DNA from 3 places in the Methylobacterium sp. 142-1Y genome. Region 2 is predicted to be linked to each of the others. Evidence: riboswitches for the same ligand, from Rfam matches in the RefSeq annotation. Region 2 holds a riboswitch; each other region holds the start of a gene.

Region 1 (3,202 bases), 2.1 Mb from region 2:
TCCTTGTCGCCGAGGATGTAGGGCAGGCCCATGATCCAGGTGCGACCGGGACCGGAATTGGCCGGACGGGCATACATGAACTTGCCCTTGTTCTGGCGCGCCCAGGCCAGAAGCTCCTCGGCGCTCGTCGGCACCGTCTTCACCCGCTCGGGCATGTACTCGATCAGCGGGCCCGACGGGTACCAGGCGACGCACAGGCCCTGGCCCTGCGCCAGGCCGTTCAGCCTGAGCGCGGCGGGCTGATAGATGTCGGCGGGCTTCGGCAACTGGCCGGCATAGGGCTTCAGGTCGATCCACAGCGTCTGCTCGATGCCGGCGGCGATGCCGTCGGTGCCGGTGAGCACGAGGTCGATGTCGACCCGGCCGGCGGCCTGCTGGGCCTTCAGCTTCGAGGGCAGTTCCGGCGCCGGTGCCTTGGTGAAGGCGAAGCGCGAGACGATGCCGGGCTTTGCCCGGCGATAGGCCTCGATCGCCTTCTGGGTGAGCGCCAGGTTGCCCGCGACATCCACCACCGTGACGACGACGGGCGAGGTCGGCAGGGCGAGGTTCGCCCAGGCGCGCCCGCCGAGGACGAGCCCCGCCCCGGCCGCGAGCCCCGCGACCGCATTGCGGCGTGTGATCGTCATGTTTCCCCCGTTTTGCTGCCTGCGGGCTCTGCCGGCCCTTGAGCGACGACGGATCGCTCCATACTTTCATCCATTGGTGCACTAATATTTTAGGGCGTCAAGTCTGCCGTTGCGACAGGTCGCCGGGCTCCGCGCCGCGTTGCGCCATCGACCGGGGGGACAGTGGACCGGATCGCCACTGCGCGGGCGGCCCATCCGGCGAGGCGCCGCGCATCGCCCCCGTGAGCGACCGCGCGATCACCATTGCTCCTTCGTAACCGAATCGCTAAGCTTGCCTCCGACGGTTCCCTCCGGGGATCAAAAGGGAACGCGGTGAGGGTGACGAGCCCGAAGCCGCGGCTGCCCCCGCAACTGTAAGCGGCGAGCCTTCCATCACCTTACGTCACTGGGGATCCTCGACGCTCCCTGGGAAGACGATGGCAGGCGCTGACCCGTGAGCCAGGAGACCTGCCGTCAGCCGTGGTCACACGCGAGCACGTCGGGCGGGGTGTCCTGATGGGTGTCGAGGCGAGAGGCGAGGAGCCTTCGCCCCGCTGTCGTTCGCGGTGACGTGCCACAGCCTCGCGCCGTCCCGCCATGCTCGCTCCCCTCCCCTCCCGATCCGCCGACAGGACGCGCGCAATGCGTCCTGCAGATCGTCCGGGAGAGTGGAAATGTAACTTTATAACGTTACATTTTTTGCGAGACCGGCTACGGACGGGGCGCCATCCTGCCCTGGACTCTTCCATGCCCGCGCTCCGCGCCCGTCGCTCCACCGCCCTCGCCGCCACCGTCCTGCTCGTTGCCGCCCCTGCTTGCGCCGAGGAGATCAGCCTCGACCGCATCGACGTCGCGGGGGGCCGCAACCGCGAGGAGGCCGCGCCCGGCCTCAACCTCGCGACGCCGTCGCGCTCGGGGTCCCGCCTCGGCCTCACCCCGCTCGAGACCCCGGCGAGCCTCGACATCATCAGCGGCGAGACCGTCCGGGCCCGGGGCCAGAACACCGTCGAGGAGGCGGTGACCCAGAACGCCGTCGGCATCACCAGCATCGCGGCGCCCGGCAACGGCAACCTCGCCTTCACGGCGAGGGGCTTCGCCGGGGCCGGCTCGGTGCAGCAGCTCTACGACGGCACGCGGCTCTATGTCGGGGCCGGTACGGTCACCTTCCCGTTCGACACCTGGTCGGCGGAGCGGATCGAGGTCCTGCGCGGCCCGGCCTCGGTGCTCTACGGCGAGGGCGCGATCGGCGGCATCATCAACGTGGTGCCGAAGAAGCCGGTCTTCACGCCCATCGGCGAGGCGCGGGCGGCGATCGGCTCGGACGGCCTGGCACGCCTCGCCCTCGACAGCGGCGGGCCGGTCGGCGAGAACCTGGCCTACCGGTTCAATCTCAGCGGCAACTGGGCCGACGGCTGGGTGAAGCCCGACGGCGATTTCCGCAATCTCGCCCTCTCGGCCGCGGTGACCTGGCGGGCGGCGCCCGACCTGAGCGTCACGCTCTCGCACGACCTCGGTTATAACGAGCCGACCCGCTACTGGGGCTCGCCGCTCGTCGGCGGCCGGGTACCCGACCGCTTGCGCTTCACCAACTACAACATCCGGGATTCGCAGATCGCCTGGTTCGACAACTGGACGCAGTTGCGCACCGAGTGGAACCCGACTCCCGACATCACGATCCGCAACACCGCCTACCGCCTCTCGACCGAGCGGCATTGGCGCGACGTCGAGCAATATACCTACCAGCCGGCGACCGGCCTGATCCAGCGCAGCGACTATATCGAGATCTTCCATCACGAGGAGCAGATCGGCAACCGCCTCGATGCCACGTTCCGCGGCAGCCTGTTCGGGTTCAAGACGTCGACGGTCCTGGGCTTCGACGTCAACCACGTCGATTTCCGCCGCGACAGCAACTCCCCCTTCGACGGCGAGAGCGTCGTCGATCCGTACAATTTCGCCCAAGGGCGCTTCATCAACCTCACGGGCACCCGCACCGACATCGTCTCGCGCACCCGCCAGGCCTCGGTCTTCGCCGAGAACCGGCTGGAGCTGACGCCACAATTCGCCCTGGTCACGGGGGTCCGCTACGACGCCCCCCGGGTGGCGGTGAACCGGCCGCTCGCGTCGACCGCCTTCGAGAAGACCTTCGATTCCGTCAGCACCCGCGTCGCCGCCGTCTACAATCCGACGCCCGACCTCGCCCTCTACGCGCAATACGCCACCGCCGCCGATCCCCTCGGCAGCCTGATCACCACCAGCGTGGCGCAATCGCAGTTCCAGCTCGCCACCGGCGAACAGGTCGAGGCCGGCGCCAAGGGCCTGTTCGACAATGGCCGCGGCGAGTGGACCTTCGCCGCCTACCACATCCGCAAGGACAACCTGCTGACCCCGATCCCCGACCGGCCGACGGAGGTGGCCCAGGTCGGCAGCCAGTCGTCCCGCGGCGTCGAGGTCGCCTTCGCCTACCAATTGTCCGATGCGTGGCGCATCGAGGCCAACACCGCCCTGCTGCGGGCCCGCTACGACAACTTCGCCCAGACGATCAACGGCGCCGCGGTGTCGTTTACCGGCAACGTCCCGGTCGACGTGCCCCAGCGCGT
Region 2 (3,202 bases):
CCGATCCGGCCGTTGAGCAGGGCGGTCGGCTTCGAGCGCACCGAGTTGTCCTCGATCAGGGGCCGGGGGCCGAAATAGCGGAAGCGCAAGCTACCGAACCAACCCTGGCCCTCGCCGAACGTGACGCCCGCCGAGGCGATGGTGGTCGGTGCCTCCGGCACGCGCTGGCCGACGGGGTCATGGTCGGAGAAGCGTGCGTTGGTGATCGTCAGGTCGCCCTCCAGCCGCAGCCAGGGCGTGAGGGCGTAATGGTTGCTCCACTCGATGCCGAAACGGCGGGTCGGCCGGCTCGGCTCGGTGGTGCCGGTGTCGCCTTGGAAGAGGTTCTCGGAAGCGAAGTCGAGCCGGAACAGCGCGAGGCTCGTCTCCAGCCCGGCGATGGAGCGATTGCGGATCCCGACCTCGTAGCCCGTCGAGGGGACCAGGAAGGGCGAGCGGCTGATGTTGAACAGCGGGCTTGCCGGATCGACCGTCGCGGTGACGCCGCGGACGTCGTTCGAGTGGAAACCGCCGCCGTAGTTCAGGTAGATCTCGGTATCCGCCCACGGCCCGAACACCGCCCCGAGCTTCGGGTTGACGATGCTGTCGCGAGCGCGGCCCGAATTCGCCGGGGTGTCGGAGCGGACATCGGCGTAGTAGCCGTCGGCTCGGAAGCCGACGCTGGTGCGCAGCCAGTCGGTCCAGCGCACCCGGTTCTCGTAGTAGAACGCGGCGCTCGCTTCCAACACGTGGTCGTCAAGCACCGTCGAGCGGGTTTGCCGTGCCGTTGTGTTGAACAGCCCGACCCGGATGTCGTCGGTGCGGGTCTGGACACCAATCTCGTTCTCCATCGGCAACCCGAACAGGTCGCCTTGGAAGACCCTGGAGATCTCGCCACCGCCGAGCACGCGGGCATCGCGCTGGCGGAACTGGTCGCCGTTGACGGGGTCGTTGAGGAAGTAGGTGAGGTTGTTCCAGAGGTTCATCTGGTAGCGGATCACGTAGGCCGAGGCCCGGGTGATGCCGCCGGCATCCGACTGGCTCCAGCGCCCGGAGAGCGAGAAGCGCCCGGTATCGCCGCCATCAGTCGGATCCAGCGTGCCGTAGCGGCCGATGATGCCCTCCGCCACCGCTCGCTCCGGGATCTGGTTGGTGGCGTTCCACTTGGCCCAGTAGGCCATGCCGGTGACGGCGAATCCGTCGGTCGCGGTGCCCTGGCTGTAGCGGGCGACGCCGTTGAGCTTGCGAAGGGCATCGGGCACGACCCATGGCCCGTCATAGGTCTGCGCTTCGCCTGCCACGAGGAGGTTTCCCGCACCGAGCGGAACGGAGGCGGCCGAGAGCCCTCGCTTGAAGCCGAAGCTGCCCAGCGTGGTGAGCGCGATGTTGCGGTCGAGTTTGTCGAGATAGTCGATCCGCACCGACCCCGCCGAGGCGAAGTCGCCGTCGCGGACGAAGTACGGCCCCTTGTGGAACTCGACCGCGCCGACGAGCTCGGGGATCAGGAAGTTGAGGTCGGCGTAGCCCTGGCCATGGGCGTGGGTGCGCATGTTCACCGGCATACCGTCGACGTGGATGGCGATGTCGGTGCCGTGGTCGAGGTTGAAGCCGCGCAGGAAGAACTGGTTGGCTTTGCCCTCGCCGGAATGCTGGGTGACGATCAGGCCCGGCACGGATTCCAGCACCTCGCCCGGGCGAGTGATCGGGCGGCTGTTGATCGCTGCGCCGCTGATGATGCCCGCGCTCGCCGCGTCGACGGGGCGCAGCCCGCCGCCGATGCCGGTGGTGCCACCAGGATAGCCGGCGCTGGCGGCCCCAGCCACGCTGGGAAGCGGCGCCGTCACCTCGATTTCGTCGAGACGGATCTCGTCTTGGGCAAAGGCAGATGCAGGGAGGCTGACCGCGGCGAGAGCCGCGAGGAACAAGGAACGGGAGACGGCGGTCACAAGGGAGCCTTTACGGCAGTGGCACGTCACCGTGGAGGCACCGGAACACCCCGTCCGGCGCGGCCCACATGTGACCACGGCTGACGGCCGGTCTCCTGGCTCGCGGGTCACCGCCCTCCATCGTCTTCCCGGGATGACCCCAGTGACGTCGGTGATGCAGGGCTCGCCGCTCACAGTTGCGGGGGCAGCTGCGGATTAGGACCTGGGCCCTCACCGCATTCCCTTTTAATCCCCATAGGGAACCGTCGAGCCCAGCTACGCGGCGATACGGCACGCGGTCAAGTGAGGCGGCGCGCGGCGGCGCAGGCACCACCGATGCCGGCGAATGCTGCGGTGGAGTTTGCTTCGGCACGAAAAAAGCCGGGTTGGGGAAGATCCCCACCCGGCTTCCAATGCTTCAGCGGGTGACCGCACGCGCGCGGATGACCCGCACGCCATCGTCGTTGACATCCTAGCGCATGAGCACCGGAGTGAGATGGCGCCCCGTGGACCCGGCCGGCCTTGGAATACGACGGTTCCAGTGCGTGGCCACCAGTGCAGGATTTCGCCTTCATCTGAGCGGAACCGATGCAGTCCCTCGCGGTCGTGCCATGACCAATCCCCGAACACCCCGCAGTCGAGGGCGGCATTTTGCAGGTCCAGCAGCGAGCCATTGTGTTTCAGTTTCATCGTGCGATCTCCGGCGCCGGCAAAAGTTCCGGCGAAGATTATTTTACCGAGTCGTGGTTTGGCCTAATGGGACACCTAAATCTGGGACCTCCAGGCTGCAGAGGCTTTGACGGCCTGACGCAGGACGGGCCGTCCGGCGCCGCCGGCCAACGTGACCCGGGCTCGCCTCGTCCCTGAGGCTGCCTACGAAGGCACGCTGCTGGCCGGTCTACGCAACGCATCCCGCGGCGCCTCGAGTCGTGTGCTGTTCACGCGATTCGGCGGGGGTGCCCCTGGCAACGCGGACGCCTAGTTCGACGCCGCCATTCTGCGGGCGCTGCTGCTAGAACGACGGCACAACCTTAAACGCGCATATTGTCACCCATAGCCCCCCAATTTCAGGCCTTCGGCGTTTCGTAGATCGTTACCCGTCCGAGATAATTTGCTGACTAAACTGTCTGCACTACGCCGTACGATATCATAATCTAATTGTTCTATCTGGGTTCGGCGCTGATATCCTAAGTCATGAGTCGGTAAAATACAATTTTAACCGCAGCTTCCCCCGATCGTTGGTATGCCAACGCTTTCAAGACCTGCATTCATCAGCTTGCAATGTGCTTCCGATGCGG
Region 3 (3,202 bases), 1.2 Mb from region 2:
GCAGGGAATCTTGTTCAGGATGGTCATGCGGTCACCGGCGCGGGAGGGATGCGGGCAACGACACCCTTGCGGAATTCCTGCGGACGCGCGCGCCAGGGCACGATGCCGTCCGGGGTCCCGGCATAGAGGCCGATGCCGTCGAGGATAGTGTCGGCGGCGATGTTCGGGTCGAGGTCGCCGTAGACGTAGGTCCAGCGGCCCGGGCTCGCGACCGCGACCGTGCAGGGCCGCTTGCAGACCGAGAGGCATTCCACCGGCTCGATCCGGATCGGCGCCCCGGGCCGGGCCGCGAGGGCCTGCGCCAGCGCGTCGTGCAGGCGGGCCCCGGCGCGGGGACCTTCGCCTGTATCGGCGGCGTCGCGGCAGGTGGTGCAGACGTAGAGGGTGACGGGTTCGCTCACGCGGCCACCTCGCTGCGGCGAGCGACGCCTTTCGACCCGCTCACCGCCTCCCAGGCCCAGCCGAAGGCGAGGCCGAGCACGGCCCAGAAGGCGAAGCCGATCGCCAGCGACCGGGCCGCGAACTGCGCCGCGAAGACCGGCGGCATCGCGGAGATCTCTTCGGGCCCGTGCGGGGCGCCCCAGACATGCGGCGCGACGATGAGGGCGAGGCCGAGGCCGATCGCGGCCGGCCCGCGGCGGATTGCCACCAGGTAGAGGCCGATCGCCGTGGCGAGCGCGGTCGCCACCCACCAGAGCTGGCGCGATTCGAGCCCTGCCGCGGCGATGCCGGGCAGTTCCGGCGGCAGCCCGATCGCCGGAGCCAGGCTGGCGGCGAGAAAGCCGCCGATGCCGAACTTCAGCGCCTCGGAGGGCGTCACCGCGCGGCCGGTCGCGACCAGCACGGCGCCGAGAAGCAGCGCGTAGCCGACGCCGCTCACCAGGGTGGCGAGCGCCGTGAAGGCGAGGCGCGGCAGGCCGGGCGCCGGCTGCCATTGCGGCTCGGCCCCATGGTCGTGGCCCGCATGGGCGAGCACGATCAGCGGGTTGGCGAAGGCGTGACGGGCGGGGGCGACGGCCTCGGCGGTCTCGTATTTCTCCGCCGCCAGGATCAGCGGCGAGGTGAGGGCGAATTGCAGCGCGGAGGCCACGCATGCGGCCAGGAAGCCGGCGACCAGGGCCGCGGCGAGCAGACGTTTCGTCATGGGAGGATCACCTGCACGACCAAAGGGCCGCGGGCCCACGCCCGGTCAGGGCGCAGGCCGCACGGCCCGAAAGGATTCGGCCCTGGTCAGTGGCAGGGGAAGTTGGCGGAGTGGCGCCAATCGTGCGCGGCGTTGTGCAGGGCGACCACCGGCGCGAAGCCGGAGACGAACAGCAGGCCGACGCCGAGGGTGGCGGCGAGGAGGACGGCGCTCAGGCGCTCGCCGACCAGGGCGGGGGAGAGAGACCGGGTGATCGCGACCATGACGAACTCCTGCCGCCCCACCGGCGGCGTCGAGAGAGAAGGGGTGACGGCAGGTCTCCTGGCTCGCGGCCTCGTGCCGGCCCACCGCCTTCCCGGATCGCTCCAGTGGCCGATGGCGGACCGTGTTCGACCGCTCACAGTTGCGGGGGCAGCCGCGGCCCGCCGGAGGCTTCCGGCTTCCGCGTTCCCTTTTCACCTCGTCACCGAGGCACCGTCGCGCCGACCCTAGCGGGTCGGGAACGGGCTTGCAATCGACGCCGGCTGCCGCGACACCTCCGGCCCCGAGGTTTTCGATGCCAGATTTCGACGAGGAGAGGCCCGTGCCGGACCGGAATCGCGCCGCCCCGCGCCTGACCCTGGTGCTGGGCGGCGCCCGCTCGGGCAAGAGCCGCTACGCCGAGGGGCTGATCGAGGCGCAAGCAGGCCCCTGGCGCTACGTCGCGACGGCGCAAGCCTGGGATGACGAGATGGCTGCTCGCATCGCCGAGCACCGCACCCGCCGGCCCCCGCCCTGGGAGACGGTCGATGCGCCCCGCGACCTCGCAACGGTGATCCGGGGAGCGCCGGCCGGCCGGCCCGTGCTGGTCGATTGCCTGACCCTGTGGCTGACCAACGCGATGCTGGACGAGGCGGCCGACCTGGCGGCGGAACGCGATTCTCTGATCGAGGCGTGCAAGGCGGCACCGGGGCCGCTGGTGCTGGTCTCGAACGAGGTGGGGTTCGGCATCGTGCCGGAGAATGCGCTCGCCCGCCGGTTCCGCGACGAAGCCGGCCGCCTTCATCAACGTCTCGCCACCATCGCCGACCGGGTGGTGCTGGTGGTGGCGGGGCTGCCGATGATCATCAAGGGAGACGATCGATGAGCGGAGACGAGGCGGCGCGCCACCGCGCCAAGATGGAGAAGCGCAAGGCGGTGCAGGATGCCGAGGTGGCGGGCAAGACGATCGAGAAGGGCCTGCTCATCGTCCATACCGGCCCGGGCAAGGGCAAGTCGACCGCCGCCTTCGGGCTTATGCTGCGCGCGCTCGGCCGCGGCTGGCGGGTCGGGGTGGTGCAGTACATCAAGGGCGCCTGGGAGACCGGCGAGCGCTTCGCCCTGGAGCGTTTCGCCGATCAGGTCGCCTGGCACACGATGGGGGAGGGCTTCACCTGGGAGACCCAGGACCGCGACCGCGACGTGGCGGCGGCGCGTGCCGCCTGGACGCAGACCGAGGCGCTGATGGCCGATCCGACCGTCCGGCTCCTGATCCTCGACGAGCTCAACATCGCCTTGCGCTACGACTACCTGCCGCTCGCGGAGGTGGTGGAGGCCTTGAGCCGGCGCCGGCCGGACCTGCACATCGTGGTGACGGGCCGCAACGCCAAGCCGGAGCTGATCGCCGCCGCCGATCTCGTGACCGAGATGGGGCAGGTCAAGCACCACTTCGCCGCCGGGGTGAAGGCCCAGGAGGGGATCGAGTTCTGATCGACGCGTTCCGATTGACGACCCGGGCCGGATCGGCGTAGAGGCTCGGCCATGACCAGCCTCTTCCTGTCCGGACTCTATTACGCGCCGCTCAGTTAAGCGGCAGGGTGCTCGTCATCTCTCAACCGCTGCGACATGCCGGCGGTTGAGGCTCCAGGATACCAGGACCCGCCGGCCTCGCTCCCATCCGAGGTCTCCCGTGCCGTCCTCCCCCATCCCGCTTCCCGCCCTCGGCCTGATCGGCTTCGGCGCCTTCGGCCACCTCGTCGCCACGCATCTGGCGCCGCTGTTCTCGCTGCGGGTCCACGACCCGTTCGCGCCCGATTCCGC

Evidence for each region. A riboswitch is a leader RNA that binds a small molecule or an ion and turns the genes downstream of it on or off. The one in region 2 is predicted to bind cobalamin.
Region 1: it holds a riboswitch for cobalamin, as region 2 does, so the genes downstream of both, AC3AOF_RS05665 (TonB-dependent receptor) here and AC3AOF_RS15040 (TonB-dependent receptor) in region 2, are expected to answer to the same signal.
Region 3: it holds a riboswitch for cobalamin, as region 2 does, so the genes downstream of both, AC3AOF_RS20760 (CbtB domain-containing protein) here and AC3AOF_RS15040 (TonB-dependent receptor) in region 2, are expected to answer to the same signal.

What each region holds. Positions count from the first base shown of each region.
Region 1 covers NZ_CM173224.1:1,193,597-1,196,798, forward strand. Annotated here, with positions in the region: gene AC3AOF_RS05660 (extracellular solute-binding protein) at 1-626, opposite strand, end outside; cobalamin riboswitch at 891-1,095, shown strand; gene AC3AOF_RS05665 (TonB-dependent receptor) at 1,353-3,202, shown strand, end outside.
Region 2 covers NZ_CM173224.1:3,311,439-3,314,640, forward strand. Annotated here, with positions in the region: gene AC3AOF_RS15040 (TonB-dependent receptor) at 1-1,823, opposite strand, end outside; cobalamin riboswitch at 1,994-2,187, opposite strand.
Region 3 covers NZ_CM173224.1:4,536,541-4,539,742, forward strand. Annotated here, with positions in the region: gene cobW (cobalamin biosynthesis protein CobW) at 1-27, opposite strand, end outside; gene AC3AOF_RS20750 (DUF1636 family protein) at 24-401, opposite strand; gene AC3AOF_RS20755 (CbtA family protein) at 398-1,144, opposite strand; gene AC3AOF_RS20760 (CbtB domain-containing protein) at 1,231-1,407, opposite strand; cobalamin riboswitch at 1,439-1,638, opposite strand; gene cobU (bifunctional adenosylcobinamide kinase/adenosylcobinamide-phosphate guanylyltransferase) at 1,701-2,270, shown strand; gene cobO (cob(I)yrinic acid a,c-diamide adenosyltransferase) at 2,267-2,872, shown strand; gene AC3AOF_RS20775 (prephenate dehydrogenase/arogenate dehydrogenase family protein) at 3,072-3,202, shown strand, end outside.